Regions from separate parts of the Acutalibacter sp. LFL-21 genome, predicted to be linked through region 1. Evidence: a T-box and tRNA genes for the amino acid it is inferred to sense, from the RefSeq annotation. Region 1 holds a T-box; the other holds one or more tRNA genes.
The links. The T-box of region 1 lies ahead of tyrS (tyrosine--tRNA ligase). A T-box ahead of a tRNA ligase gene usually reads a tRNA of that ligase, here a tRNA-Tyr.

Region 1 (15,393 bases):
AGCGTGCAGAAGGTGGGGGAATATCAGGTGCTCACCCTGTCCGCAGCAGGGCTTTCTAACCGCTATGCCTTTGGGGGAGAGGACATGTTCGCCCAGCTGACAGAGCTCCTCTTTGACGTGCTGTTCGACCCTCTAAAGGATAGCGGGGGCTTATTTCCGTTGGAAGGCTTCCAACAGGAACAGCGCCAAATGCTGGAGATGCTGGACGCCGAGTTCAACGACAAAATGACCTATGCCCACCGGCGCTGCGAAGAGCTGCTGTTCCAGGGGCAGAGGGCAGAGGTGGGCCGCTGTGGCACGCGAGAAGATGTGGAGGCCTTAGACCGGCGCCAGGTTACTGCCGGCTGGCAGGAGCTTTTGGAAAGCGCCCGAATTGAAATCTTTGCCCTGGGCGGCTGCAGCCCGGACCCAGAGCTGTTCCGCGCCCGTTTTTCCGGCTTGGGAAGCCCGCAGCCCATCGGACTGCTTGCCTACGAGGAGCCGGGGGAGGTCCGCCGGCTGGTGGAGGAGCAGCCCCTCTCTCAATCGAAGCTGTCCATGGCCTTCCGGGCGGACTACGCACCGGAAGAAAAACGGCTTTTTCAATTGATGGCTGCGGTGCTGGGCGGTGTGCCCAGCTCTAAACTATTCCAGAACGTCCGGGAAAAAATGAGCCTTTGCTACTACTGTTCCGCTGGGATGGCGCCCAACAGCCGGGCCATGTTCATTGAAAGCGGCGTGGAGACCGAAAATCTGGAGCGTGCGGAAGAAGCTATTTACAGCCAGCTCCATGCCCTGCAAAGGGGGGATTTGACGGAGGAAGAGCTGCTCTCCGCCCAGCTGGCCCTGCAGAATTCCCTGCGCTCTGCCACGGATTCCCTGCCTGCTATCGAGGGCCTCTCCCTAGGCCAGCTTTTCGGCGGGCACGTGCTCTCTCCGGAGGAATCCATCCAGCAGCTCATGTCTTACACGAAAGAACAGGTGGTGGAGGCCGCCCGCAGGCTCCGTCCAGCGGTGGTGTACACCTTGAAAGGAGGCAGCGTCCATGAAGCCGAGGGTTGAGACTATCACCAGCAGCCAGGTGGGCGACAGCTATTACCGCATTCAGCACCCTACGGGGCTCACGATCCTTTTATACCCCAAAGAGCGCTGCAGCACAGCGTACGCTATGTTTGGCACTCGCTACGGTTCCATTGACAACTGTTTCCAGCGCGGAGATGAATCCCAGCCGGAACTGGTACCCGAGGGAATTGCCCACTATTTGGAGCACAAGCTCTTTGAAAGCGAGGAGGGCGACGCGTTCGACCGTTTTTCCAAGACTGGCGCCAGCGCCAACGCCTTTACTTCCTTTGACTCCACCAACTACTTGTTCTCCTCCACGGGCCAGATTTACGAGTCCCTGGAAATTTTGCTGGATTTTGTACAGTCTCCTTACTTTACAGAGGAAACCGTCCGCAAAGAGCAGGGCATTATCGGCCAGGAGATCAAAATGTACGACGACGACCCCCAGTGGCGGGTCATGTTCAACTATTTGGAGGCCATGTACCATGCCCACCCAGTGCGCCAGGATGTGGCCGGCACGGTGGAGAGTATCGCCAAGATCACGCCGGAGCTGCTGTACCGGTGCTATAACACTTTTTATAACCTGGGAAATATGGTCTTGGCTTTGGCTGGAAATTTCCAAGTGGACAAGGCGTTGGAGGTTTGTGATAGGATGCTGAAGCCTGCGGAGCCCTTACCGGTCAAGCGAATCTTTCCCTTTGAGCCGGATTCCGTGGTGACGTCCTGTATTCAACAGCAGCTGCCCGTGGCCTCTCCATTGTTTCAGTTCGGCTTTAAAGAGCCCCGGGCCAATCAGATCCGCACGGAAAAGGATGTGGCCGCTGTAGAGGTCCTTATGGAAACATTGGCCTCCGATGCGTCGCCTCTGTTCCGGGACCTGCTGGACCGCGGCCTTGTCAATGAGGCCAGCTTCTCTTATGAATATTTCGAGGGGAATGGCTACGCTACCCCCATGTTCTCCGGCGAGTCCAGAGACCCCCGGGCGGTTGCAAAGTCGATCTTGCAGGAGGTGCGGCGCTTTCAAAAAGAGGGCATCCCTCCAGAGGCTTTCGAGCGCTCCAAGCGTTGCCTCTACGGGGAGATTGTTTCGGCCCTGAACAGCACGGGGAACATCGCAAACGGCCTGTCCAACATGGAGCTGCGCGGGCGGGAGCTGTTCACCTATATCGACGCCCTTGCCCAGCTTCGCCCAGAGGATGCTGAGGAGAAGCTCCAACAGATTTTCCAGGAAGGGCAAAGCGTGCTCTCCGTGATTTTACCGCTGGAACCATAAACCTGCCAAAGGAGGACATAAAGCTATGACCTATAATGTCACGTTTCCCCATCTGGGGCTGGAGTTCAACATCAACCCGGTGGCTTTTTCCATCGGGAGCTTCCATGTGTATTGGTATGGCATCATCATTGCGGCAGGGTTCCTGCTGGCATTGATCTATGCCAGCTTTAGCTGCAAGAAAATGAACATTGACATCAACCGGCTGTTCGATGTGGTTATTGTTGGCCTCATCGCCGGGGTAATTTTCGCGCGGCTGTTTTATGTGGTCTTCTATCCCGGTGATAAATACTGGAAAAATCCCTTGGAGATCTTCCAGATTCACGACGGAGGCCTGGCCATCTACGGCGGCATTATCGGCGCTGTGGTGTTCGGCAGCCTGATGGCCAAGCTCCGCAAGCTGAAGGTTACCGCTGTTCTGGATATTGCTGCCCTGGGTTTCCTCATTGGCCAGTGTGTGGGCCGCTGGGGCAACTTTATCAACCAAGAGGCCTTCGGCTCCGCCACGGAACTGCCCTGGGGCATGCACAGCGAAAATACCGCCGCTGTAGTGGATGGCAATGTGCACCCCTGCTTTCTGTATGAATCCCTGCTGTGTTTGCTGGGCTTTGTGCTTCTGCACTTCTTCACCCGCAGGTTCCGCCGCTATGACGGCCAAACCTTCCTGCTGTATATCGTCTGGTACGGCGCCTGCCGGTTCTTCATCGAGGGCTTGCGCACGGACAGCCTTATCATCCCTGGTACAGGCCTGCGGGTCTCCCAGGTGATCGCAGCGGCATGCGTGGTGGCCGGCATCATCCTGCTGGTTTTGTTCCGGCACAGGACCAGCTTGACCGGCTGCGGTGACCGCCGCGTTATGGAAGCGGTCGGCCTGGTGGAATCCACCGCTTTGCCCGAGGATGAGACCCCCAGCACAATCTTCGGGGACCTTCCTCCGGAGGAGATCCAGGAGATCTTCCACGGGCACCCCGCCTGGGAAAAGGGAGAGCAAGCGGCCAAAAAGGCCGAGGAAGAAGAGGTTAATGATCCAGAGCCCGCGGCAGACGGCCCAGCCGGCGCAGAAGCGGAAAAGGAAGAGGAAGAGACGGAGTAATTTTGCAGGATCATGTAATTGGAAAGGAGCAGATGAACATGGCGCAGCGCATAGACGGAAAGGCGGTTTCTGCAAAGGTGCGGGCAGCGGTGGCCCAAGAGGTGGCCGCCTTGAAGGAACGGGGGGTAACCCCCGGCCTGGCAGTGGTCATTGTGGGAGATGACCCCGCCTCTCGCATCTATGTGAACAACAAAAAGAAGGCCTGCCAGGCCACTGGCATCCATTCGGAAGAGTATGCCCTGCCCGCTTCCACTACACAGGAGGAGCTGCTGGCCTTAGTGGACCAGCTTAACCACAAAAAGGATATCCATGGCATCCTGGTTCAGTCCCCCTTGCCCAAGGGCTTGGACGAGGGAGCGGTGGTGGAGGCCATCGACCCCCAAAAGGATGTGGACGCCTTCCACGCCTACAATGTTGGGAAGATCATGATTGGCGACTATCACTTCTTACCCTGCACCCCTGCCGGGATTATGGAGCTGTTGAAGGCTTATGAGATCTCTGTGGAGGGCAAGCGCTGTGTTGTTATCGGCCGCAGCAACATCGTGGGAAAGCCCATGGCCATGCTTTTGCTCCATCAGAATGGCACTGTCACCATTTGCCACAGCCGCACCAAAGATTTGCCGGAAGTCACCCGCCAAGCGGACATCCTGGTCTCCGCGGTGGGTAAGAGCCATTTCGTCACAGCGAATATGGTCAAACCGGGGGCGGTGGTTATCGATGTGGGCATGAACCGGGATGAAAATGGAAAGCTTTGCGGGGACGTGGATTTTGACACGGTGGAACCACTTGCTTCTTTCATCACCCCGGTGCCGGGAGGCGTGGGCCCTATGACCATTGCTATGCTGCTGAAAAACACGGTCACAGCTGCCAAGCTGCAGAACCAGCTGCTCTGACCAGACGGGAGTTGTCTCTTTATGGCAAGTTTGCTGGAAAAAATCCATTCCCCAGAGGATATCAAGGGCTTCGGCGGGGAAGAGCTGGACGCCCTTTGCGAAGAGATGCGCCGTGTCATCATCGAGACGGTCTCCGCAAATGGGGGGCATTTGGCCTCCAACCTGGGTGTGGTGGAGCTGACCGTGGCCCTGGCCCTGGCCTTTTCCCCCCCGCGGGACACCATCGTTTGGGATGTGGGACATCAAAGCTACCCCTATAAGCTTCTGACAGGCCGGTATCCTCAGTTTTCCACCATCCGGCTGGAAGGGGGGCTGGCGGGCTTCCCCTGCCGGGAGGAGAGCGAGTACGACAAGTTCACCAGCGGCCACAGCAGCGCCTCCATCTCTGCGGCGCTAGGTGTTTCCGAGGCGAATTTCCTCCAAGGGAAAGAGGGCTATGTGGTAGCTGTCATCGGGGATGGCGCCCTCACGGGTGGCTTGGCCTATGAAGGCTTGAACAACGCGGGCCGCCTGCACCGGAACCTGATCGTAATTTTGAACGACAACACCATGTCGATCTCCAAAAACGTGGGTTCCATGGCACGCTACCTCAGCTATATCCGCACAAAGCCAGGGTATATCAAGACCAAAAACCGCCTGGAACGGACCCTTCGGAAGATACCCGGAGTGGGCCCGGCGGTGGCCTCAGGCTTGCGAAGCCTGAAACGGAGCGTCAAGCGGATCTTCTACAACTCCACCATCTTTGAGGACATGGGTTTTGCCTATTACGGCCCCTTTGACGGCCACAACATCAAGGAGCTGGCAGAGACCTTGGAAACCGCAAAGCTGATCCACAAGCCGGTGCTGCTGCATATCCGTACCTACAAGGGCAAGGGCTATCAGTACGCCGAGCAGGACCCCACCATTTACCACGGCCTTTCCGGTTTTGACGTGACCACCGGCGACACCGGCGCCAAGTCTCAGAGCTTTTCCGATGAGTTTGGGCAGGCTCTTTGCAGCCTGGCCCGGGAAAACCCAAAGCTTTGCGCCATCACTGCCGCCATGCAGAACGGCACCGGACTCACCGCCTTCCGAGAGGAATTCCGCAGCCGTTTTTTTGATGTGGGCATTTCCGAGGAACACGCTGTTACCTTTGCCGGGGGATTGGCGGCCGGAGGCATGCTGCCGGTGTTCGCCGTGTATTCCACTTTTCTGCAGCGGGCCTATGACGAGCTTATCCATGATGTGTCCATGCAGAACACAAAGGTCATCCTGGCCATCGACCGGGCGGGCGTGGTGGGGGAGGACGGCAAGACCCATCAGGGGGTATTCGACGCCGCTTACCTCCAAACCATCCCCAATGTCACCGTGTACTCTCCCGCCTACTTTAAGGAGCTGCGCCTGCAGCTGGCCTATCTGGTAGAACAGGGTAGGGGGTTGTGCGCCATCCGGTACCCCCGGGGAAGGGAGCTTTACAAACCTGCCTATTTTAAAAGCACCACAGCGCCCTACAGCGTTTACGGAAGTGAGGACGCCGCTGTGTGCCTTGTGACCTATGGCCGTGTCTTCTCCTTTGCCGCCGAATGTAAGGAGCATTTGGAACAGGGGGGGCTTCCGGTCAAACTTCTCAAGCTGAACCGCATTATCCCGCTGGATGGCCAGGCGGTGCAGGAGGCATTTTCCTGCCGCGACGTGTTCTTCTTGGAAGAAGGGGTGCAGCGTGGAGGCATTGGAGAACATTTCTCTTATCTGCTTGAGCAGCGCGGCTTTTCTGGCGGTTTCCACCTGCGGGCCATTCAAGACCCCTTCATCAAGCACGCGCCCATGTTTCGCTCGTTGGAAATGCTGGGCCTGAACGCCCAGGGGATCGAGCAGTTTGTCCGGGAAACCTTGGGCCACGGGAAAGGAGGTGCTTCCGCATGAAAAAACGATTGGACATCCTGGTGACAGAGCGCGGCCTGGCGGAAAGCCGCGAGAAGGCCAAAACGCTCATTATGGCGGGCCAGGTTTATGTGGACGGGCAGAAGGCCGATAAGCCAGGCGACACGTTTTCAGAAGACGCCGCTGTCGAGGTGCGGGGCAAGGGCCTTCCCTATGTGAGCCGGGGCGGGTTAAAGCTGGAAAAAGCGATGCGGGAATTTGGCCTTCAGCTTCAAGGGCGCACCTGCATGGATATCGGCGCCTCCACTGGAGGATTTACGGACTGCATGCTGCAAAACGGCGCGCAGAGGGTCTACTCGGTGGATGTGGGCTACGGCCAGCTCGCTTGGAGCCTGCGTACCGATCCCCGGGTGGTGAATCTGGAGCGCACTAACGCCCGCTACCTCACCCGGGAACAAGTGCCGGAGGAGATCGATTTCTTCTCTGTGGACGTGTCCTTTATCTCCTTGACCCTTATCCTGCCCGCCGTGCGCCCTCTGTTAGCGGAGCACGGCCAGGCGGTGTGCCTGATTAAGCCGCAGTTTGAGGCAGGGAGGGAAAAGGTGGGGAAAAAGGGCGTGGTCCGGGACAAGGCCGTCCACGAAGAGGTCATAGAAAAAATCCGCAGCTTTGCTTTGGAAAACGGCTTTTCCGTGCTGGGCCTCACTTTCTCCCCGGTAAAGGGACCGGAGGGGAACATTGAGTATTTGATTTACCTGGAACGCTCGGAAGCCCCCTCCCAGGGAGAGCAGGTCCCCTCAGCGCAGCAGGTGGTAGAGGAGTCCCATCGCGCACTGGACCGCTGACCTTTTTCATCTCTGGCGCGTCTTGAAGGAGGAGTACTGTTGAAGATTGCCGTAGTTCCGAACTTAACAAAGGAATCTGCCCAGGCCTGTACGGATGAGGCGCTGCGCGTCCTCGCCGGATGTGGTTGTGAAACGGTGCTGAAAACCGATCTGTTTACCTCCCAAGGGGTTTATCAGGAGCGTGTGGAGGATTCCCTCCTTTCCTGCGATTTGTTTATTGCCATCGGCGGCGACGGCACCATCATCCACACTGCCAAGTTGGCAGCCTCCCTGGGGAAGCCTATCCTGGGAATCAACGCGGGGACCCTGGGTTTTACTGCCGGCTTGGAGCGCCATGAGCTAGGACTGCTGCCCCGCCTGGTTCAAGGGGAATACCGGGAAGAGCGGCGCAGGATGCTCTCAGTAGAGCTGGAATCTCAGAAGGGTGCCTCTCAAAGTTTCTATGCCCTTAACGACGCGGTGCTTTCCGGAGAACCCGCTAAAATCATCGACTATCAGATGGTGCTGGGAAGCCGTTCCTACCGCTACCGCGCGGATGGCTTTATTGTGGCTACGCCCACAGGATCTACCGCCTATTCTCTTTCCGCGGGCGGCCCTGTAATCGAGCCCAGCATGGACTGCCTTGTCTACACACCCATCTGCCCTCACTCCCTGTTTGACCGCAGCATTTTGTTCAGCCCTCAGTCTCAGCTGGTGATTCAGATTCCAGAAAATACGGGCCGCCTGTATCTCTCCGTAGACGGGGAGACTCCATTGGAGATTTTCACAGGAGATCTTCTTCGCTTCCGGCAGGCAGACCGTTTTGCCCGCTTTATCCGGCTGGGCGGCAGGAATTTTTACGACATTCTCAACCAGAAAATTATCGAAACGCGGCAGTAAGCCTCGTTCTGCTTCCATAGTCCAAGAGTATACCGGCGCTTCCCGCCAGAAAGGATAGGTCCCGATCTTATGAAAACCCGACGTCACGCAAAAATTCTAGAGCTGATCAAGGAGTATGATATCGACACACAGGACGAGCTTCTCCGCTATCTGCGAGAGAACGGCTTTGATGTGACCCAGGCCACTGTATCCCGGGATATCAAGGAGCTTCGCTTGGTAAAGACCCTTTCCCGTTCTGGAAAGTACCGCTATTCCACCGGCAGTGATACTATCAGCGATATGTCCTCTAAATTCTACTCTCTCTTCTCCGATTCCGTGCTCTCAGTAGAGGCCGCACAGAATATGCTGGTGGTCCGCTGCATGACCGGCATGGCCCAGGCGGTGTGCGCCTCTCTGGATTCGATGCATTGGCCGGGCTTTGTGGGCACGTTGGCCGGGGATGACACCATTTTTATCGTCTGCCGCACCGAGGGGGATGCCCTGGAAACCCAAGAGGAATTTCGGAAACTCATAAACAGGTGAGGCTTTATGCTGGCTCAATTATTCATCAACAACATTGCCGTTATTGAACGCGCTTCCATTGATTTGGAGAAGGGCTTTACCGTACTCACCGGTGAGACGGGTGCGGGCAAGTCCATCATCATCGACGCAATCCACGCCGTACTGGGAGAGCGCACCTCCAAGGAGCTGGTGCGCACCGGCACCCAATCCGCTTCTGTATCTGCGCTGTTTACAGGCTTGGATGAGGATATATTGCGCCTGTTGGACCAGCTCTCCATCCCTCGGGAGGAGGACGGCTCCCTTCTGGTTCAACGGGATATCCGGCAGGGGGGCCGGTCCTCTTGCAAGCTCAACGGAGCGCCTGCCACGGTTTCCATGCTCAAGCAGGTGGGGCCCCGGCTGGTAACCATCCACGGCCAGCATGAAAGCTATGAGCTGCTCTCGCCAGAGGTCCACATGGTCTACCTGGACAGCTTTGCCGGGCTGGAAAGCCTTCTGGCAGAATACCAGGCTGCTTACCATACCCTGCGGGAAACCCAGCGGAAGTTGGAGGCCCTGCAGACGGACGAAGGGGAGAAGGCACGGCTCTCCGACCTGCTCCATTACCAAATTGACGAGATCCAGTCCGCCAATGTGCGTGTGGGAGAGCGGGAAGAACTGGAAGCGCAGCGAGAGGTGATCCGCAACAGCGAAAAAATTGCGGGTACCCTGGAGCTTCTCCGCGGCCTGCTTTCCGGGGATGAGGACAGCGAAGGGCTTCTCACGGGGGTGGAGCAGGCCTCTGTGGAGGCAGAGCGAGTGGCGTCCTATCTGCCAGAGCTGGAGGAAGCGGCTCAAAAGCTGCGGGAAGCCGGGTATTTGCTGGAGGATGTGGACGCCATGCTCCGAGGCGTGGGCGTGGACTTCGACCCCGCCCTTCAAGAGGCTATCGAGGAGCGGCTGGACCTGCTGTATAAGCTGGGGCTGAAATACGGCAGTAGCGAGGAAAAAATCTTGGAATTTTTGGAGGACTGCCGCTCCCGCCTTCATCAGATCGAGTTTTCCGACGAGGAGCGGGAGCGCTTGGAGGCCCAATACGAGGAGGAAAAACATAAAGCTATTTCCCTTGCCAAGGAACTCTCCCGCAGGCGCCAGGCAGCATCGGCCCAATTCATCCGCCAGGTAAGGGAAGAATTGGCATTTCTAAACATGCCGGGCATCCAATTTGAGACGGAGATCCAGAGGGTGCCTCTGTACGCCATGGGGTGCGACAAGCTCCAGTTTCTTGTTTCCGCCAACAAGGGGGAGCCTCCCAAGCCTATGTCTAAGATCGCCTCGGGCGGGGAGCTCTCCCGGATCATGCTGGCCATTAAAACAGTGCTCTCCGGCAAAGATAAGGTGCAAACTTTGATTTTCGATGAGGTGGATACAGGCATCAGCGGGGCCGCCGCCAACAAGGTAGGGAAGAAGCTGAAGCAGGTTTCCCAAAACCGGCAAGTGCTGTGCATCACGCATCTGGCCCAAATTGCCGCTCTGGCAGATCATCACCTTCTCATTGAAAAACATGTGGAAGGGGAACGCACCTTTACCCAGGTGCAGGAGCTGGACTTTGAAGGCCGCAAACGGGAGGTGGCCCGCATCATCGGCGGGGACCAGGTAACGGACCTGCAGCTGGAAATGGCAGAGGAAATGCTGAAAAAGGGTTGACATTTTTCCCTTTGGACCGTATAATAACTCACAACAGCGATGACGGAACCAAGTAGGCGCCGGTCCCACGGCAAAGAGAACCCCCGGCTGGTGAAAGGGGGAGCGTGGCGGAGGCTGAAATTACCTTCCCGAGCTGTCACTCTGAACCCAAAGTAGGGGTGGCCGTGTGGCGGGCGTTATTCCGCCAGGGCATGAAAGTGCCCGGTAAGGTCACGGACCGCAAGGCCGTGATAAATTGAGGTGGTACCGCGGTAATTTGATTTATCGCCCTCTGCGTGAAAATGCAGGGGGCTTTTCTTTTTTGCCAGAACCGGCCTCCCAGCGCATTTTCAAAAAATCACATTTTTGGAAAGGACTGACACACATGGGAGTGTACGAAGAACTGAAGGCCCGTGGCCTGATCGCCCAGGTCACCAACGAGGAGGAAATCCGTGAGGTGGTGAACAACGGCAAGGCCACCTTCTACATCGGCTTTGACTGCACCGCCGACAGCCTGACCGCCGGCCACTTCATGGCCCTGACCCTGATGAAGCGGCTGCAGATGGCAGGGAACAAGCCCATCGCCCTGATCGGCGGGGGCACCACCCTCATTGGCGACCCCTCCGGCCGGACGGACATGCGCAAGATGCTGACCAAAGAGGATATTGACCACAACGCCGAGTGCTTCAAGCGCCAGATGGAGCGCTTCATCGAGTTCGGCGAGGGCAAGGCCAGAATGCTCAACAACGCCGACTGGTTGCTGAAGCTGAACTATGTGGACCTGCTGCGGGAGGTGGGCGCCTGCTTCAGCGTCAACAACATGCTCCGGGCAGAGTGCTACAAGCAGCGCATAGAGAAGGGGTTGTCCTTCCTGGAGTTCAACTACATGATCATGCAGAGCTACGATTTCTACTACCTGTTCCAGCATTATGGCTGCAACATGGAGTTTGGCGGCGACGACCAGTGGAGCAACATGCTGGGCGGTACGGAACTGATCCGCCGCAAGCTGGGCAAGGACGCCCACGCTATGACCATCACCCTGCTGACGGATTCCAACGGCAACAAGATGGGCAAGACTGCCGGCAACGCCGTGTGGCTGGACCCCAACAAGACCAGCCCCTTCGACTTCTACCAGTACTGGCGCAACGTGGGCGACGCCGACGTGCTTAAGTGCATCCGCATGCTCACCTTCCTGCCCCTGGAGCAAATCGACGAGATGAGCTCTTGGGAGGGCAGCCAGCTGAACCAGGCCAAAGAAATCCTAGCTTTTGAACTGACCAAGATGGTCCATGGGGAAGAGGAGGCTAAGAAGGCTCAGGAGGGCGCCCGCGCCCTGTTCGGCGCTGGGGTCAACACAGCCAACATGCCCACCACCCAGCTGACAGACGGGGACTTCACCGATGGCCAGATCGCTGTGTTGGACCTGCTGGTAAAGACTGGCTTGGCCGCCTCCAAGGGCGAAGGCCGCCGCCTCATTCAGCAGGGCGGCCTTACCATCAAAGATGAAAAGGTCACCGACCCCAATGCCGCCTTTGTCAAAGCCGATTTTGAACAGGGACTTGTCATCAAAAAGGGAAAGAAAGTCTTCCATAAGGCGGTCCTTTAATCCGGGGAAATACACGCAATAAAATGATAAAATGGGTACGGCTTATTCGCTCCATAAGCCGTACCCATTTTCTGTCTTGTTTCTCTTTATTAAAAATTACATAGCAATCCACCAGCAGACCCCAAAGCGATCAATCACTGTAGCGCAGCACGGATTCCAGGGCACCTCCTGGATGGGATGAACCACCACGCCGCCGTTGCTTAGGACGCGGAAGGCCCGGTAGACAGCTTCCTCACTGCCCAAATCAAAGGCATTAAACGTCATGGTTTCCCACTTCATCCGGTGGACGAAGGCAACGTCGCAAGGGTTTTCCGCTTCCGACAAGGCCAGAATACACTCTCCATCCACAGAGAGCTCACAGTGTTCATAGGCAGTGCCTTCCGGATTTTGCATCGAAACGGTAATCTCCGCCCCGAAAGCTTCGCAGTATATTTGGGCAGCCTCTAAGCTGTTTTTCACATAGACCTGCGCATAGTTTTTCACAAAAACCCTCCTAACGAAAAGCTAGGGATAGCCGCCAATCAAGCGTTTAAAGCGGCCTTACAGCAGTGCCTCCTGCAGGGCGTTCAGCACTGTGTCAAAATCCGCCTCAGTGACCAGAAGGGAAATCTCCACTTCAGAAGTGGTAATCAGGCGGATGTCCGCGTCTGTTCCCGAAATAGCGCGGAACACCTGGGCGGCAATGCCCGGGGTATTCTTCATAACGGGGTCGTAGACAGAAATTTTGTGGTTCACCGAGCTCACAATCACATCCATGTCGGTTTCTTGCTTCAGCTTAGATGTAAAGCCCAGAATGCCGATCAGATCCTCGTCGGAAATCGTGAAGGAAAGCCCGGTTGTGGCCCCATGGGTGGGCGCCATGGAAATCATGTCGATGTTGATGCCGCATTGAGAAATAGCTTCAAACACTTTGGAGATGGAGGCCACATTGGCGGGAAAATCCTGCAAAGTGACCAGCGTGATATTGTCAACTGTACTGATAACAGTGGAAGCGCTCATTGCAATTCCTCCTCAAATCAAATGGGACATATCGTACAGGCCCGGGCCCTTCCCTTCTATAAAAACAGCGGCATTCACCGCTCCAGTGGCAAACAGTTCCTTCGACTGCGCGGAGTGGGACAGGGTGAGCACCTCGCTCTGCCCGGCAAAAATCACTTGGTGTTCTCCCACGATGGTGCCGCCCCGCACAGAGTGGAGGCCAATCTCCTTTTTCTCACGCTTTTTCCGCTGAGAATGGCGGTCATACACATACTGCATAGAATGGTCCCGCACCTGGTTAATGGCGTCGGCAATCATCAGGGCGGTGCCGCTGGGGGCGTCAATCTTCTGGTTGTGGTGCATCTCCACCACCTCCACGTCAAAGCTGTCGCCTAAAACGGCCTCGGCCTTTTTGGCCAGCTCAATAAGCAGGTTTACCCCCAAAGACATATTGCGGGAATAGAAAAGTGGGAGTTCCTTGGCTGCCTCTTGAATCTCCTGGGTCTGCTCTGCGCTGTAGCCGGTGGTGCACAACACCGCCGCTGTGCCAGAGTGGCTGCGGCAGTACTCCAAAATGGAGGAGAGGGCAGAGGGGTGGGAGAAGTCCACCACCACCTGGGCCTCTTCTTCCACATCCGCAAGGGACGTGTAAACAGGGAAGGAGCCATTCCCGCCTCCGGACACATCCACGCCCGCCGCAATGGAGCAGTCCGCCCGCTGATTGACAAAATTCTGTACCGCGGCACCCATTTTTCCATTGCAGCCGCAGAGGATGATATTGGTCATACTGGGACTTCCTTTCTTTTTCACACGCGTGGGCTTACACCAGGCCGTGCTTTTGCAGCAGGGCGGTCAGCTTGGCCTTTCCTTCCTCCGCCATGGTGGTCAGGGGCATACGGCAGTAGTTAGACTGGATCAAGCCCATTTGGCACATAGCCTCTTTGATGGGGATGGGGTTCACGTCCATAAAGAAACCATCCATCAAATCAAGATACTCTGCGTTGAGCTTACGGGCACTTTCCAAATCGCCCTTCAGCATGGCGGCGGCCAACTGGTGCATCACGCTGGGCAGAGCGTTAGAGAATACGGAAATCACGCCCTTGCCGCCCAGCGCCATGACGGGAAGGGTCTGGTTATCCTCGCCGGAATAAATGGTCAGTTCATCACCGCACAAAGCGGCAGTCCGGGCTGTGGCGGCAATGTCGCCGTTGGCCTCCTTCACTGCCACAATGTAAGGGTTTTTAGAGAGTTCCTTGTAGGTGGCTGGCTGAATGTTGCAGCCGGTGCGGCTGGGCACATTGTAGAGGATGCAGGGCATCTTCACGCTGCCGGCCACATAGTTGAAGCTTTCAATCAAACCCTTTTGGGAGGTCTTGTTGTAATAAGGGGTGACCAGCAGCAGGCCGTCAGCCCCGGCCTCCTTGGCCTCCAGGGACAGTTCTACACAGAACTGGGTGTCGTTGCTGCCCGTGCCGGCGATGACCGGCACCCGGCCCTTTGCCCGGTCAATAATGAACTGGATGACCTTGATGTGGTCCTCTGTAGTCATGGTAGCGGCCTCGCCGGTAGTGCCGCAGGCTACGATGGCGTCGATGCCGCCTTCGATCTGGAACTCCACCAGGCGCTCAATCTCCCCCCAGGAGATGTCTCCATTTTTGTCAAAAGGGGTCACCAGGGCGGTGGCAGCGCCGGTAAAAATCACTTGCTTCATAATTTCCTACCTCCAAAAGCTCAGTCAAAGTAGCCCTTGGCGGCCAAAAGCTCCGCCATCAGCAGAGCGCCGCCCGCAGCACCCCGCAGGGTGTTGTGAGAAAGGCATACAAACTTATAGTCGTACTGGGTGTCTGGACGCAGGCGGCCGATAGAAACAGCCATGCCGCCTTCCAGATCCCGGTCCAGTTTAGGCTGGGGCCGGTTATCCTCGGTGAAATAGTGCAGAAACTGCTTGGGGGCGCTGGGAAGCTCCAGCTCCTGGGCGGGGCCGCGGAACTTCTCCCAGCGTTCAATGATCTCCTCCTTGGAGATCTTGTTCTCCAGGGAGAAGAAGACCGCCGCCATGTGGCCGTCGGACACGGGCACCCGCAGGCACTGGGAAGTGATGGAGGGGGTGGTGGTGTTGACAATGACGCCGTTCTCCACATGGCCCCAGATCTTCAGCGGCTCCTGCTCGGACTTTTCCTCCTCGCCGCCAATGAAGGGGATCACATTGTCCAGAATCTCCGGCATTGTCTCAAAGGTCTTGCCCGCGCCGGAAATGGCCTGATAGGTGCAGGCCAGCACCTTGGTCACACCTAAATCCAGCAGGGGGTGGATTGCCGGCACATAGCTCTGCAGGGAGCAGTTGCACTTCACGGCGATGAAGCCCCGCTTGGTGCCCAAGCGCTTGCGCTGGGCGTCAATGACAGCCGCATGGTCCGCGTTGATTTCCGGAATGATCATGGGCACATCGGGTGTGGAGCGGTGCGCGCTGTTGTTGGAAACCACCGGGCACTCGTGGCGGGCGTATGTTTCCTCCAGGGCACGGATTTCCTCCTTTTTCATGTTTACAGCGCAGAAAACGAAGTCCACCAAAGAGACGATCTTCTCAATGTCTTTTTCCGCGTCGTACACGGGCATCTTAGCCAAGGCGGATGGCAGGGGAGTTTTCATCGCCCAGCGGCTTCCCACAGCCTCTTCGTAGGTTTTGCCCGCGGACCGGGCGCTGGCAGCTAACGCTGTCACAGTAAACCAAGGGTGGTTCTCCAAAATGGTGGCAAAACGCT
Region 2 (15,393 bases), on a different contig from region 1:
CCACAGCAAGAGGCGTTTCGCTGGCAGCTTCCTCCAGCATGTTGCACAGGTAGGCGGACTCCACCGGCAGATCCCAGCGAAGGGTGCAGCTGGTGTCGGCGTGCTTGCTCTCGTACAGGCGGAGGACGATATCGCCGCTCTGGTCCTCGGCGGGCTTCACCGTGTCGATGACAACATTCCCGCCGCCCTCCAGGGAGAAGAAGCTCCGCCGGCCGGGGGCGCCGGTGACGATTACAGGAGAAACATTCAGCTCATAGCCTTCCCGAACCACGGGGCTTTCCAGCAGGCTGCCCTCCCAGGCGGTGAAGGCGTATGTGAAGTGGTGGGTGCCGTTGTCGGCAGCCATCTCGGGAGAGGCCGCCGCCCGCAGCAGGGTCAGGTTGATGGCGTTTTCCAGCATGCTCACGCCATACTTGCAGTCGTTGAGCACCGCGGCGCCGTGACCCTCGTCGCAGAGGGCGGTGTAGCGGTGGTTGCAGACCTCGAAGCGGTCCTTGTCATAGGCGCGGGAGCGGTGGGTGGGCCGTTTTACATACCCAAACTGCATCTCGTTGACAGCCTCCGTGGCGGTGACGTCCACCGGGAAGCTGACCTTCAGCAGGCGGTGCAGCTCGTGCCAACCGGCGGTGGTGTCGAACTCCACCCGAATGGCGCCGCTCTCCAGGGAAACGATCTGAGTCAGGGTGGAGTTGCCGATCTCCCGCTGGATCTCAATGGCACAGCGGTAGGGGCTCTCCTCCGCCACCCGAATGCCGGTGCAGCGGCCGCTCTCCACAAACTGCTGCTCGTAGTTGCTGTCGATATCCCAAGCGTCGAATACGCGGGGCACATCCTTGTACAGAAGCAGGCGGTTCATGGGCCCGGCGGCGAACTCCCGGCCGCTTTCCAGCAGCACAAAGGAGGTCATCTCCCCGTTGTTGTCAAACACGGCCTTGACCTTGCTGTTTTGCAGCACAGCGCCGTTCCCGTCCAGGGAGACAGTGACCGCTTCCTCCGGCGCCAGGCCGCTGTCCGCAGCGGGGGCGTAGCCGCAGGCCGGAACCTTTACCCGGGCATAGCTGCCATCGGCCTTTTTCACCACGGCATCCCGTTCCCAGGACAGGGAGTTGAACACCAGCTCTTCGTTGCCGCTGCCCGCGATGGAGCCCGCCGCGGAGGCGGCTATCCCCTCGCCCGAGGCGATGACCTGGTCGTGGAGCTCCTTGGCCTTCTTGTACACCGGCCCGATGCAGGAGCCGGGCAGGATGTCATGGAACTGATTGAGGAGCACCTTTTTCCAATCGGCGTCCCACTCCTCATAGGGGAAGGCAAAGCCGCTCTGCTGGGCCACAGCGCCCCACAGTTCCGCCTCCCGCAGGGCCAGCTCCGACTTCCGGTTGCCCCGTTTCACAGAGGCCTGGCTGGTGTACACGCCCCGGTGGCAGGAGAAGTACAGCTCGCCCACATAGGTGTTCTCGGGGCCGCCCTCGGCCTCCAGGTCCTCAAAGATCTTGCTGGGATGGGCCATCTCCACCTTGGGGCAGCCCTCCAGGTTCTTTTCCCGCAGGGCGAACTCAATGTAATCCCGGCTGGGACCGCCGCCCCCGTCGCCGTAGCCGTAGGGCAGCAGGAACTTGTCCAGGCCGTCCTTCTGCACCCGGTTTTCCCATACGTCGATGAGCTGCTTGGGGTTGGTGGTGTAGGTGTAGCTGGTGGGCAGATAGGAAACGATCTCGCTGCCATCCATGCCCCGCCAGGTGAAGTAATGATAGGGGAACTGCTCGCCGCCGTTGTAGCTCCAGAAGATCTTCTGGGTGACCAGGTACTTGATGCCGCAGTTCTTCAAGATCTGAGGCAGCGCCGCCGTGTAGCCAAAGGTGTCGGGCAGCCATAAGATCTCGCAGTTGACGCCCAGCTCCTCCCGGAAATAGCGCATGCCGTGGACCAGCTGGCGCACCAAGGATTCGCCAGAGGTCATGTTGGTGTCCGGTTCCACCCACATGCCGCCCTCGGCGATCCAGCCGCCCTGCTGGATGGCAGCCTTGATCCTCTCGAACAGCTCGGGGTAATACTGCTGGCAATAGGCGTAGGTCTGGGGCTGGCTTTGCAGGAATTTGTAACCCGGGTATTTTTCGATCAGCCGCAGCTGGGCCGCAAAGGTGCGGGAGACCTTCCGCTGGGTCTCCTCCAAGGGCCACAGCCAGGCCACGTCCAAATGGGCGTTGCCGATGCCGTAGAAAGTGGGGGCTGTGCTGCCGTTGACGCAGGAAAGGGCCTCTTTCAGAACCTCGCGGCCCTTTTTGTAGCTGGCAATGCGGCCCTCTAAGGACTGCTCAAAGTCCACTGTAAGGGTGAACTTTTCCAGCGCCCTGCCGATTTTGGCTGCCCGCAGGCTGCTCTCCGGCAGGCAGGACATCACCTCTGTCAGGGTGACCACGTCCATCCAAAGCTGATAAGCTTCTTCGTTCCAGATGCCAAAGGTGTTCTCACCCATGGCGGCCCGCAGTTTCCCCTCCAAAGGATCGGTATAGGTGCCGGGGATCACGGGGCCGGTGGAGCAGCCCGCCACGGTGCTTTCCGGGTAGAAGTGGCCCGCGTAAGCCTCTGCCTGGAGCAGGTAGGTCTCGCCGGGCTTGCCGTTCTCCGTGAGGATGTTGTCCTCGATAAAGTGATGGGGCACAGAGACCCACCCGGCCCGGTAGGTGCCGAAGGAGGCCCCGTTGACAAACAAGGTGGTCTCGCCGCCGGGGTTTAAATTGAGCACGATCACTTGCCCTTCTGCCTCTGGGGGAAGGGTGATCTCCCCCTTCAGCCACATGTACTCCCACTGGTGCCCCCACACAGTTCCCGCGGGAACAGGGGCATAGCCGCTGTGCTCCAGCGCTTCCTGCGGGGTGATGTGGTCATAGGTGCAGAAACCTTCGAAGGAGATCTCCCCCAGGGGGCGGTAGAAGTCCTTCTCCAAGGTGGCGGTCCAGTGCCGCAGCCGGTCGTGCCATTCCGGTGCCAATTTCATGGATATCATCTCCTGGCTCATGCAATCGTTTTGTTGGGATGAGGCGTGGGACGGCCCAGGTCCTCCCCCGTATCGTGCCAAGTATAGCACATTCCTTTTACCGCAACAAGCGTGCATTTTGTGTATTCTTCAGTCCAATATTTTACATAGCTTTCCAGCAGCGGGCCGCTTGCGCGGAGTCCCTCTTCCACAATTGGAGCCGCAGGAGGGCAGGGTTGGATATCCCAGTGCAGCGCACTGCCCCTGCGCGGGAAACCATGCCCAGACTTTCCCCAAGCGCTTGGGGCGTTTTTCCTGTGGGCTCTGCGCCGCGAAGGGCCACTAAAGCGCGACCGGGGCAATGACAAAAGCGGGCCGAACACAGAGGGGTTCGGCCCGCTTGGCAGCGGATTTATTTTGGATCGGAAAAGCACAGATTCCGCGGAGCATGGGGGCGTTCGCGTGCCTGTGCCGCTATTCCACCAGCACTTCCACTTGTGAAATTCCGTAATATTCAAACAGTGCCAGGGCTTCTGGAGCGATCCGCTCTCCAGAGACCGCAATGGGAATGGCGGGTGGGCATCCCACTGTGGGCAGGCCGCAGATCCGGCCCAGGGAATCGGCCGCCGCCACCGTCTCACGAAAGGAGAGGGCTGCCTGACGGATGGAACAAGCCTGTTCCCCGCGGGCCAGCGGAAGCCGGAGAGGCTTTGGCTGGCCCGGACATGTGCCCAAGGCCGCGGCCGCCCGGGCCAATTCCTCCGGGGTATTCTCCGGAGTGGCCATCAGCACCAGGAAGTCCCGGTCGGCGTACTCGCACTCCACGCCGTGGCGCCGCAGTCGCTGGGCCAGCTTCTGGCCGGTCACCTCGCTGGGGGCGGCCACTGTCACCCGCAGGGGGTCGCTGGACTCCACCTGCCAGCCCGCTGCGGCCAGCTTTTCCCGAAGCCCCTTCAGGCGGCCTACAGTTTCCGCCAGGCGCTGGGGATACCCCTCCGCCAGGTACCGGTTGCACAAATCCAAGGACGCCAGCGTTAAGTAAGAGGGGCTGGTGGAGCCAAACAGCCCCAGGGCGGATTTGGCCATGGCGGCCAGCCGCGCCGGGGCGGCAGGGGAGAGGTGCAGATACGCTCCTCCCGTGAGCACCGGCAGGGTCTTGTGGGCGGAGTCGCAGCACAAATCAGCGCCCAAATCCAGGGGGTGGAGGGAGGGCTGCAAAAACCGCAGATAGGCCCCATGGGCGTTGTCCACCAGCAGTAAGGTGCCGTGCTGGTGGCACACCTGGGCTAAGGCGGGTATTTCCGCCATACCGCCCAAATAGTCCGGGCTGGTGAGGTATACCGCCGCCGGAGGCTCCGGCAGGCTTCCCAGCGCCTCTTCCAGCTGGGCGGGGGAGATGGGGCACCCGCACAAAGAGCGGCTTTCCTCCGGCCAAATCCAGCGGATTTCCAAATCCAGCAGAGCGGCGGCGGAGACAAAGGCCCGGTGGACATTCCGCGCCGCCACCACGGTGTGGGAGCCGCTGGCCGCCACCGCTAGGTACAGCATGGCCCGGATGCACTGGCTGGAGCCCCCGGTGGAGTAGCAGGTCCGCTGGGAGCCAAACAGGGCGGCGGCATTTTGTTCGCTCTCCGCCAGGATGCCCTCCGCCTCGTAGAGGGCGTCCGCCCCGTGGATCTCCGTGATGTCCCAGGGCTCGCAGCCCAGAAAGCAGCGGCCCTTGTGGCCGGGCATGTGCAGCCGGGCCGTGCCCGCCTTGGCGTAGCGCTGGACAAAGTCCGCTACCGGCGTGTTCATTGGCCGGCCTCCTGGGCGGCTTTCATCATAATGGCGCACTCAATGCGCTTGCGGAACAGCTCGCAGCCCGCCTCGTAGACGCCCCGAATGGTGCCGGTGGCGTGGTAGGCGTTGGCCGCGCAGCCGCCGGAACAGTACAGCTTGGCCCAGCAGCCGGCGCAGTCGGGGCGGGCGTAGGCGTTGCAGGCGCGGAACTCCTCCCGCAGGGCGGTGTTGGTCACGCCGTTCCACACATCTCCCAGCTTGTAGGCCTCCTCGCCCACAAACTGGTGGCAGGGGTACAGGTCGCCCCAGGGGGTGACGGCCATGTACTCCGTGCCGGAGCCGCAGCCGGAGATGCGCTTGTACACGCAGGGGCCGCCGGTCAGATCCAGCATGTAGTGGTAGAAGGTGATGGGGTGGCCCTCCTTCTCCCGGCGGAGCATGTCCTTGGCCAGAATCTCATACTGCTCCTTTACAATCTCAATGTCCTCCGGCGTCAGGGCAGCGGGGTCGTCGGGGGCGCACACCACCGGCTCCATGCTCAGCTCGGTAAAGCCCAGGTCGTCCGCCATGTGGAACAGGTCCTTGGTGAAATCCGGGTTGGCGTGGGTGAAAGTACCCCGCATGTAGTAGTTCTTCCCGCCCCGGGCCGCCACCAGCTTTTGGAACTTGGGCACAATGCGGTCGTAGCTTCCGTTGCCCGCGTAGTCCACCCGGGTGCGGTCGTTGATTTCCTTGCGCCCGTCCAAAGAGAGCACCACGTTGCTCATCTCCCGGTTGGCAAAGTCAATCACGTCGTCGTCGATGAGCATGCCGTTGGTGGTGAGGGTGAAGCGGAAGTTTTTGCCCCGCTCCTTTTCCACGCTGCGGGCGTACTCCACCAGGCGCTTGACCACGTCCCAGTTCATCAGCGGCTCCCCGCCGAAGAAGTCCACCTCCAGGTTGCGGCGGGTGCCGGAGTGGTCCATCAGGAAGTCCAGGGCCTGCTTGCCCACCTCAAAGCTCATCAGGGCCCGGTCGCCGTGGTACTTGCCCTGGCTGGCAAAGCAGTAGCCGCAGTTGAGGTTGCAGGTGTGGGCCACGTGGAGGCACAGTGCCTTCACCACGTCGCCAGAGCGCTCTTTAAAGGTCCCCGCCATGCCGGCGAAGGTGTCCGGGCTGAAGAGCTTCCCGGCGTCCTTTAGGGCCTGCACGTCCTGGATGCAGCCCCGCACATCTTCCTTCGTTACATCAGAGCGGCCGCCGTACTTCTCCAGCATGGCGGCCACAATCTCCTCCGGCGTGTGGGTTTCGAAGAGGGCGATGATATCGTAGGCCACCTCGTCCACCACATGAATGCTGCCGGAGCAGCTGTCGAGCACAATATTATAACCGTTTAACTGATATTGGTGTACCATTCAGGTCCTCCTGACACAAAAAAGGCCGCCCGAAGGCGGCGCCTTTTTTTATTTCTCTGCGTTCTCGCATTTCTGGTTGGCCACGCCGCAGCTTGTCTTGCAAGCGGACTGGCAGGAAGTCTGGCACTCGCCGCAGCCGCCGTTCTTGGCGCTCTCGCACATATCCCGGGTTTCCAGAGTCTTGATTCGTTCCATGACACATAGCTCCTTCATAAGTTCTTCTGGCCCATGCCGCAGGGCGTAAACCAGTGTACATAAGAAATCCTATCATAGTTGGCCGGGAAAGTCAAGGCGGCAGCGGGCTGCCTGTGAAAATTTGGGTATGCGCGTTTTTTTGCCGGAGGACAGCGCTGGTTTCGCTCCCTGCGGAAAATAGAATAGGGGGGACGGGTTCTTCTCCCCCTAGAAATGCGTTGCGTTTGATGAAATCCAAAAAATGCCTGCCCTATCCTGGAAAGGATGGATACCTTTAGGTGCCGCCCCCTGCGCGGGGGCCATGCCGGATAAACAAAGAAAGAGTCTGAACGCGAATTGCGTCCAGACTCATTCTGGGTGGGGTGGACACTTTCGATGCCGCCCCAAACGCGGGCACAGTGTTACAAAAAAAGAAAACCTGCGGAGCGCGAATTGCTCACCGCAGGTGTGGCAAAGGTGGACACTTTAGACGCCGCTCCGCCTATGTATAAAACAAAACAGGGGCAGCGTTCATACAGGACTCCTGATTTCCTGAATGGATCTCAAGCATATACGCGCTTCCTCCTTCCTTTATGGAATATAAATAAAAATGCCGACTGCATTGCGATCGGCATTTTTGTGAGGGTGAGAAAAGAAGACCGCCTGCCGTTTTTCCAGCCGTCTGAATACGTTGGGATTACAGTTTAACCACGCTTATACCAGCGTAATTGTTACCATCCGCATTATAATATTCGATTTCATATGTGTCGCTGAAATCAGGCGTCAAGGCGAATCCTCTTTCCTCATTGCAAAACAGTTTTTCACACAAACCGAAAAGCGGGGCCATGTGCCATTGAGGGTTATCTTCCCCGGTGATTTTCTTTACCAGCTCCCATGTCGCTTCTGTTGATTTCACTTTTATCATATAACATGCGGGAGATTCAAGAACCGTAATCCCTTCGGGTTGATTTCTTTCCGATGTTTCCTGACAATGCATAAGGGAGCGGCGCGCATTCTGTCCGTGCCTGCATTCCTTGTAATTGATACTAAGGCAAAGCATAGAATCTGGTATCAAACTATTTTTTATATTTTTATGACCAGCCTGGAAAAGTTGATAGGTATCCACGCTTGATTCTTCATCCTCATTATCGGCCTCTGCCTTATAACCTGCATACAAAGTCGTGGGCTTTTGGATAATTTGAAATTCGACGCCTTCAATAACTACTTTTTCTATGAGCTGTTCCATTCTATTAACCTCCTTAATTATTTGAAATTTTACAAATTTTACAATAAAATGAGAAAGAAGTCAATTATTTTTCAATAATCGACTTCTTTCTACTCTGGGTGGAATGGACACTTTAGATGCCCCAAAATGCGGGCACAGTGTTACAAAACAGAAAAAACCTGCGGAGCGCGAATTGCTCACCGCAGGTGTGGTGGGAGAGAGTGGATTCGAACCACTGAAGTCGACGACAACAGATTTACAGTCTGCCCCCTTTGGCCACTCGGGAACTCTCCCATATAAGCCCCAGACCAAACGGCCGGGTATGTGATGCGCTAGCTTGTCTGCCAGTGGAGCTGGTGAACGGACTCGAACCCCTGACCTGCTGATTACAAATCAGCTGCTCTACCAACTGAGCTACACCAGCGGATTTTTTAGCGCTTGATTATTATATCCTGGATGTCCGTAAAAGTCAAGGGGGAATTTACGAACATTTTTATTTTTTTATATCCGCCCCAGAGAAGGGGGCGCTTGGGGAAAAAAGGGGGACTGCGGCGGGGGGCGGGCATCTTGAAAAATAGAGAAAAAACCAGTGGACTTTTCCCGGGATTATGCTACAATAGGATTACAAGAAATCTATTGGGAAAAGGAGTGGATTTTGTATGAAAAAGTTGGTTTGCATCCTGTTGGCGGCCTGCCTGATGACGGCGGCGTTGGCCGGCTGTGGCGGAAAAAAGGATGATGAGACATCCAGTGCGCCCGCCCCTTCCCCACAGGTCTCCTCGGCAGTCTCTGTGCCAGAGGTGGCAGAGACGGCCAAAGCCCTGCGGGTCACGGCGGATTCCGGTTTGAATATCCGTGCGGAGGCTTCAACGGACAGTGAGATTCTGGGCCTGGCAGAGAATGGGGAGCGCTTGGCCTTGCTGGTGGAGGACCCTCAAAATGGCTGGTATCAGATCCAGTATGAAGGGGAGACCGCTTATGTCTCTTCCGATTACGCCGAGGTCATTGAGGTCACCGTGGAGGAGTACAACCGGCTTCGCAGCGGGGAAACAGCAGGGGACGCCACCTCTACGCCGGCGCCCTCCTCCGCATCGTCAGAGAGTTCCTCACAATCAGAAAGCTCCTCCCAGAGTGAGTCTTCCACGTCTTCCAATTCAGTGGATGCAGAGGACGGCGAATAACGCCGTTCTCTTTTCCTGCCCGGAGGTTTCCGGGAAATATTTTCGCCGGGAAAGTCCGGCTTTACAGGTAAAGAAAGGACAATGCAGAGCTATGAACATTATGATCGTAGGCGGTGGGCTTCTGGGCCGCAAGACCGCGGAATCCTTGGATGAGCTTGGGCATGACGTGGTGCTGATTGACGCCAGCGCGGAAAACATCGCCCAGCTGAGCCCGGATTTCAGCGGTGTCACTGCGGTGGGCTTCCCCATGGATATCAAGAGCCTGCGGGCCGCGGGGATTGAAGGCTGTGATGCGGTGGCTGTGGCTACTCCGGACGACAACTTAAATATTACGGTGGGGCAGATTGCCAAGAACTTTTTTGGCATTCCCAAGGTGATCGCGCGGATTTCCGACCCTTACCGGGAGAATATTTTCGAGCGCTTTGGCCTGCAGACCGTGTGCCCCACCAATATGGCGGGGGACAAGCTGGTCACAGCCCTTACCAGCCCGTGGCAGAGCCGGCAGGTCTCGTTTGGCAGCACAACGGTCTCGCTGGAAGTGGTTCCAGTGGAACGGCGCTATTTTGGCCACACCACGGCCAGCGTGGAGCTGCGGCCAGGAGACGGCCTGTTCGGTGTCATCAAGGATGACGGCGCGTTCCTGCTGAAGAGCCAGCGGGAAGAGATCCCGCTGGAGGCAGGGGACTCCCTGGTTGTCAGCTGCAAGATTGATTGAAAGGGGAGTGCGAGCAATGAAAATGGTGATTATCGGCGGCGGCAAGGTGGGCTATAATCTGGCCCGTATCATGCTGGAGCGCCGGCACACAGTCAGCCTTGTAGAACGGGACCGCCAGCGGTGTGAGAGGCTGGCGGACGATTTGGACGCGGCGATTTACCGGGGGGACGGGACCAATGTGACTGTGCTGGAAGCCGCCGGCACCCAGGACGCGGATGTGTTTATGACCGTCACAGGCAGCGACCAGGACAACCTGGTGGCCTGCCAAGTAGCTCGGGACCACTTCCATGCCAAAAAGGTGATCTCCCGTGTGAATGACCCGCGGAATATTGAGACATTCCGGGTGCTGGGCATTCGGAACACCGCCTGCAGCACGGAGATCCTCACTAAGATGATTGAGCAGGAGGCCGATTTGGCCCATATGCATTTGATTGCCACCCTGAACCAGGGCAAGGCGGGGATCTGCTCCATGACCTTGCCCACGGATACGGCTTTGGATGGAGTGGCTTTAAAAGATATTGACCTTCCAGGGGGCACACTGGTCATCTCTCTGATCCGCCGGGGAGTGCTCACCATCCCCAACGGCTCTACAATTCTGCAGGCAGGGGATGAGCTGGTGGCGGTCAGTGAGGACCGGAGCCAGAAGGCGCTGATGCGGGCGCTTTCCGCTACGCTGCCCTAAGGATTGCGGGCGAAAAGAAAAAATTCAAAAATAATAACAATTCCTACTTTACAAATTGCGGAACCTGTGCTATACTGTGTTCACAGGCAGTAAGGAAGCCTGGAAGACCGTATAGAAAGGGAAGAGCGGAATTTTGGAAAAACGTGAGAATTTCAGCAGAAAGCGGATGGCGATTCTGAATACACTGCAGGAAACCACCGTACATCCCACCGCTGATTGGGTTTATGCCAGGCTGAAGCCACGTTATCCCGATTTGAGCTTGGGCACTGTGTACCGGAATTTGAAAAAGTTCTGTGAAACAGGAAAGGCGGTCAGCGTGGGGGTTATCAATGGACAGGAGCATTTCGATGCCCGCGTAGAACCCCATGCCCATCTGGTCTGCAAGCGCTGCGGCGCTGTACTGGATATCCCCGAGGAGTTTTTCCGCCGGGATGAGCTGGAAAAGCTCTCGGCCCGGTTTCACATCCGGCTGGAAAGCGCCAGGGTGGTGTTCGAGGGAGTGTGCCCCCAGTGTGAAAGGAAAGAACAGTGATGTAAAGGGCGCGAGCTTTGCAAATTTGCGTCCTGTGGATCCGGGTTTTTCCCGAAAAAAGCAAGGGTGTAAAGTTATATTCCTTGTTTTGCGCCCGGCGTGGGTACAGGGGCGCAAAGTAAATCAAGCAGTTCCACAAGAAATGTTCTATTGGATAGATCTCTGTAGAAAAATTTATTAAAATGGAGGAATTTACTCATGAAAAAGTTCGTATGTACTGTTTGCGGCTATGTGTACGAGGGCGAGGCTGCCCCTGAGAAGTGCCCTGTCTGCGGTGCCCCCGCTGAGAAGTTTGTGGAGCAGGCCGGTGATATGACCTGGGCTTCCGAGCATGTGGTGGGCGTTGCCAAGGGCGCTCCCGAAGAGATCCTGCAGGGCCTGCGGGAGAACTTCCAGGGCGAGTGCACCGAGGTGGGCATGTACCTGGCCATGGCCCGCGTGGCCCATCGCGAGGGCTATCCCGAGATCGGCCTGTACTGGGAGAAGGCTGCTTACGAAGAGGCCGAGCACGCCGCCAAGTTCGCCGAGCTGCTGGGCGAGGTGGTCACCGACTCCACCAAGAAGAACCTGCAGATGCGTGTAGAGGCTGAGAACGGCGCTACCCAGGGCAAGACCGACCTGGCCAAGAAGGCCAAGGAGCTGAACCTGGATGCCATCCACGACACCGTTCACGAGATGGCCCGCGACGAGGCCCGCCATGGCAAGGCTTTCGCTGGCCTGCTGAAGCGCTACTTCGGCGAGTAATTCCCGTGAAGTTCATAGCAGAGTAACAGAGAAGGGGCAGAGGAATCTGCCCCTTTTTTTGCTGCGCTCTGGAGAGAAGGCGGGGTTGCGGCGGCGGGAGCCCTGTGTTATGATGGGAATAAATCAGGAAGGGGTGGGCGCCATGCTGGACTATATTTGTTGGGATTGGAACGGCACCCTGCTGGATGATGTATCCCTGTGCGTGGCGGTGATGGACGGGATGCTCCAACGGCGGGGGCTGCCCTCTTTGGGAGGGGAGGCGCGCTACCGGGAGATATTCACCTTTCCTGTGCAGGAATACTATCGGGCGGCAGGCTTCGACTTTGGCCGAGAGCCCTTTGAGAAGCTGGCCCTGGAATACATTGAGGAATATGACCGGAGAGCTTTGGACTGCCCGCTGCATGCCGGTGCGGCAGAGGTGCTGGAAGCGTTGGAAGCGCAGGGGCTGCGGCAGCTCATCGTCTCTGCCTCCAAGCAGAAGGCCCTGGAAGAGCAGGTGGGCCATGCGGGCGTGCGGGGCTTTTTTGAAGCCCTTCTGGGATTGGAGGACAGCTTTGCCCGCAGCAAGTCCGGCTTGGCGCTGCAATACTTTAGCGCTCATGCTGTGGACGCCCGCCGGGTCCTCTTTATAGGGGATACCCTCCATGACTGGGAGGTGGCACAAGAGGCCGGCTGCCCCTGCGTGCTGCTGGCTCAGGGTCACCAAAGCCGCGCCCGCCTGGAAACCGCCGGCGTCCCCGTGCTGGAGAGCCTCTCCCAAGTGCCGGCGTTTTTGCGAGGCCTGCAAGCTTAACCCCGCCGGAAACAAAAAGGACGCGCCGCCCCAAAAGCCGCGCGTCCCGTATCAGCCAACGGGCTGCCCCATGTTGCGGCGGCTCTTTTTTATGCTTGCCTTCAAATGCTTCGATGAATATCAAATTAAATCTTGACACCGCCGCACCTTTCTGTTATGCTAAAATTGCTTCGATAAATATCGAATTAAAATTACAGAAAGGAGGTGCAACCGTGAAATGGGAGATTCTGAAAAAGAAATGGAAGCGTTGGCGGCATGGCCGCGCTGTCGCCCGGGCGCCCGCCTGGGACTGCCGGGAGGAACGGGCCTCCCGTACCCAGCGCCAAACAGACCAGGCCAACGCCTGGAAAGCAATCCGGCGGGGAAGAAAAATACTTTGATAAATATCAAATTAAATCTTGACAAACCCCTGCCGAGCTGGTATGCTTGATCCAGTTCGATACATGCAAAAATAAATCTTGCGAAGGAAGGCGAACACGTTGAAAAAGGAGATTTGGCTCAACTATTTAGAAAGCCAGGTGGAGCGCTGCCGCCAGGAGGGGGAGGCCCTCTCCCAGGACTGCCGGGAGGATGAGGCCCGCCGGGCGAAAATCCAGGGGAATATCTTCCAGATTTGCGCCACGGTGTACCAGGCCTTGGAAGCCCACCTGCCGCCTCAGGAGCTGGAGGCCGCCTACCGCCGGAAGCTGGAAGCTTTGCCGGAGAATTGGCGGGCCGCCCGGGATTTGGCCCAAGCCCACGGGGATATGGCCCGGGCCGCCGTGGAGGAGTGGAAGCTGGAGGCCTGGCAGCAGGCCTGGGACCAACTGGGAAAGGAGGCGTAACCTATGACAGAGGAACAGGCGTTAAAACTATTCAAAGGCTTGGCGGACCGCTCCCGGCTGCAAATCCTCAAATCCCTGCTGGAGGAGGATATGTACGTGGAGCGCCTGGCCCAGCGGCTGGAGCTCACCCCGGCCACGGTGTCTTTCCATTTAAAGAAGCTGATGGACGCCGGGGCGGTCTCCTCCCGCCGGGAGCAGTACTACACCATGTACTCTATCAATAAAGAGGTGTTCCAGTGCCGCATTTTGGACATCCTGGGGGAGAAGTCCTCCGACGCCCAGCGCCAGCAGGAGCGGGAGGCCCGCTACCGCCAGCGGGTGCTGGACAGCTTTTTTGAGTACGGCCGCCTTAAGGCCATCCCCGCCCAGCGGAAGAAGGAGCGCATCTGCCTGGAGGAAATCGCCAAGGAGCTGGAGCTGGGCCGCCCCTATCCCGAGCGGGAGCTCAACCAGGTGCTGCTGCGCTTCCACCAGGACTACTGTACCCTGCGCCGGGACATGATTAGCGAGGGTATCCTCCGCCGGGAGGAGGGCCTTTACACCCGCCTGGTCTAGGGCGGGAAGGGGCCTTTGGAAAAATGAGAGAAACAGGGCTTGACAATCCAGCCTTAGGAAAGTATAATTATTTCTGTTGTACTGGTAATGCCTACGACGAAACAACCCCTGCCTTGTGGCGGATGGGAGGGATATACAAATGGCTGAGATCCGGCTTAAGGAAAACGAATCTTTGGATAGCGCGCTCCGCCGCTTTAAAAAGCAGTGCGCCAGAGCAGGCGTCATCCAGGAGGTCCGGAAGAGAGAGGCTTATGAAAAGCCCTCTGTCAAGCGTAAGAAAAAGTCAGAAGCAGCTCGCAAGCGCAAGTACAAATAAGGCTGCTCAGAGGTACCTTGAAAGCGGGCGGTTCGCCCGCTTTTTTGTTTGAGAAAAGCAAGCCGCAAGGAGGAAAGAAATGGGCATCTTTCGGCCAACCGCCCTGAAAAATCGGGTTACAGAAATCACCCCGGAATTTTTGAAGGGCCTGGGGGTGCGGGCCCTGCTGCTGGATGTGGACAACACCCTGGCAACCTACACCTCCCATACTCCTATGCCGGGCGCGGTGGAGTGGGTGCGGGCCATGGAGGCGGCCGGTTTCCAGATGATCATTATTTCCAATAATTATAAAAAACGAGTGAAGCGCTTTGGCGCCATGTTTGGCCTGGATACCTTGAGCTTCGCCATCAAGCCCCTGCCGGTGGGTTACCTTCGGGCGGCCCGGCGCCTGGGGGTGAGGTGCCGTGAGTGCGTCATCGTAGGGGACCAGATCTTTACGGACATCGTGGGGGCCAATCTGTGCGGCATGAAATCTGTGCTGCTGGCGCCCATCGAGCCGGAGGAAGGCTTCACCTTTAGAGTACGCAGGTATTTTGAACGGGGCCTGCGGGAAAAATTCCAGAGAAGAAAGGATGTTTTGCGATGAAAAACCCTGTGGAACGTCTGACTGAGCGGCTCATCCACGGCGACAGCCAGAAAGCCGCCCTGGTGTTTTCTGAAAAGAACCGCCGGTATTTCACCCAGTTCCCCGCCACAGACGGGGCCCTGCTTGTCACAGCGGAGGAAGCCTACCTGCTGATGGACTTCCGCTATGAAGAGGCCGCCCATTACCAGGCCAAGTACTGCACGGTGCTGGGTTTTGATTCCCTGATGGAAAAGCTGGGGGAACTGATCCAGAAGCACGGCATCAAGGAGATTTACATGGAGTGCGAGCAGCTCTCTGTGGCTCAGGCCCGCCGCTTTGAGGCCGCCTTCCAGCGGTTTGGCGCCCAGGCTGTTCTGGATGAAACGCTGGACAGCGCCATTCGGGAGCAGCGGATGATTAAATCCCCCGAAGAGGTCAAGAAGATCGAGGCCTCTCAGGAGATCACCGACGCGGCCTTCCAGCACATCCTGCCCTATATCAAAGAGGGCGTCACCGAGCGGGACCTGGCTTTGGAGATTGAGTTCTTCATGCGCAAGCAGGGCGCGGAAAACGTGGCCTTCGACCTGATTGTGGCCGCGGGCAAGAACGGTTCTCAGTGCCACGCGGTCCCCTCTGACAACACCGTGCAGAAGGGCGACTTCATCACCATGGATACCGGTGCCCTGTTGGACGGCTATCACTCTGACATGACCCGCACGGTGGCCTTGGGCCAGGTCAGCCAGGAGCAGAAGGCCGTGTACGACACGGTGCTGAAGGCCCACCTGGCAGTCATCGACGGGGTGAAGCCCGGCATGGTCTGCTGTGATGTGGACAAGATTGCCCGGGATATCATCGAGAAGGACTACCCCGGCACCTTCGGCCACGGCTTGGGCCATGGGGTGGGCTTTGAAATCCACGAGTGGCCCCGGTTCGGCCG

Region 2: it has a tRNA-Tyr gene. The T-box ahead of tyrS (tyrosine--tRNA ligase) is inferred to sense a tRNA for this amino acid. The anticodon was not compared.

The regions. Positions count from the first base shown of each region.
Region 1 is NZ_JAOTNT010000007.1:30,815-46,207, forward strand. Features, by position in the region: gene yfmF (EF-P 5-aminopentanol modification-associated protein YfmF) at 1-1,041, shown strand, start outside; gene yfmH (EF-P 5-aminopentanol modification-associated protein YfmH) at 1,025-2,314, shown strand; gene lgt (prolipoprotein diacylglyceryl transferase) at 2,340-3,404, shown strand; gene folD (bifunctional methylenetetrahydrofolate dehydrogenase/methenyltetrahydrofolate cyclohydrolase FolD) at 3,443-4,297, shown strand; gene dxs (1-deoxy-D-xylulose-5-phosphate synthase) at 4,319-6,199, shown strand; gene ODJ80_RS09660 (TlyA family RNA methyltransferase) at 6,196-7,002, shown strand; gene ODJ80_RS09665 (NAD(+)/NADH kinase) at 7,042-7,881, shown strand; gene ODJ80_RS09670 (arginine repressor) at 7,951-8,403, shown strand; gene recN (DNA repair protein RecN) at 8,410-10,068, shown strand; T-box leader at 10,099-10,343, shown strand; gene tyrS (tyrosine--tRNA ligase) at 10,433-11,653, shown strand; gene ODJ80_RS09685 (VOC family protein) at 11,750-12,136, opposite strand; gene ODJ80_RS09690 (ACT domain-containing protein) at 12,194-12,652, opposite strand; gene dapB (4-hydroxy-tetrahydrodipicolinate reductase) at 12,665-13,417, opposite strand; gene dapA (4-hydroxy-tetrahydrodipicolinate synthase) at 13,452-14,342, opposite strand; gene asd (aspartate-semialdehyde dehydrogenase) at 14,363-15,393, opposite strand, start outside.
Region 2 is NZ_JAOTNT010000006.1:68,936-84,328, reverse strand. Features, by position in the region: gene ODJ80_RS08640 (alpha-mannosidase) at 1-2,995, opposite strand, end outside; gene ODJ80_RS08635 (aminotransferase class I/II-fold pyridoxal phosphate-dependent enzyme) at 3,449-4,771, opposite strand; gene scfB (thioether cross-link-forming SCIFF peptide maturase) at 4,768-6,150, opposite strand; gene scfA (six-cysteine ranthipeptide SCIFF) at 6,199-6,345, opposite strand; gene ODJ80_RS08620 (hypothetical protein) at 7,022-7,570, opposite strand; tRNA gene ODJ80_RS08615 (tRNA-Tyr) at 7,759-7,843, opposite strand; tRNA gene ODJ80_RS08610 (tRNA-Thr) at 7,898-7,973, opposite strand; gene ODJ80_RS08605 (SH3 domain-containing protein) at 8,209-8,730, shown strand; gene ODJ80_RS08600 (potassium channel family protein) at 8,822-9,445, shown strand; gene ODJ80_RS08595 (potassium channel family protein) at 9,462-10,127, shown strand; gene ODJ80_RS08590 (Fur family transcriptional regulator) at 10,261-10,659, shown strand; gene ODJ80_RS08585 (NADH peroxidase) at 10,858-11,403, shown strand; gene ODJ80_RS08580 (HAD family hydrolase) at 11,513-12,196, shown strand; gene ODJ80_RS08575 (hypothetical protein) at 12,409-12,576, shown strand; gene ODJ80_RS08570 (hypothetical protein) at 12,676-13,020, shown strand; gene ODJ80_RS08565 (DUF2087 domain-containing protein) at 13,024-13,575, shown strand; gene rpsU (30S ribosomal protein S21) at 13,715-13,891, shown strand; gene ODJ80_RS08555 (YqeG family HAD IIIA-type phosphatase) at 13,971-14,477, shown strand; gene ODJ80_RS08550 (M24 family metallopeptidase) at 14,474-15,393, shown strand, end outside.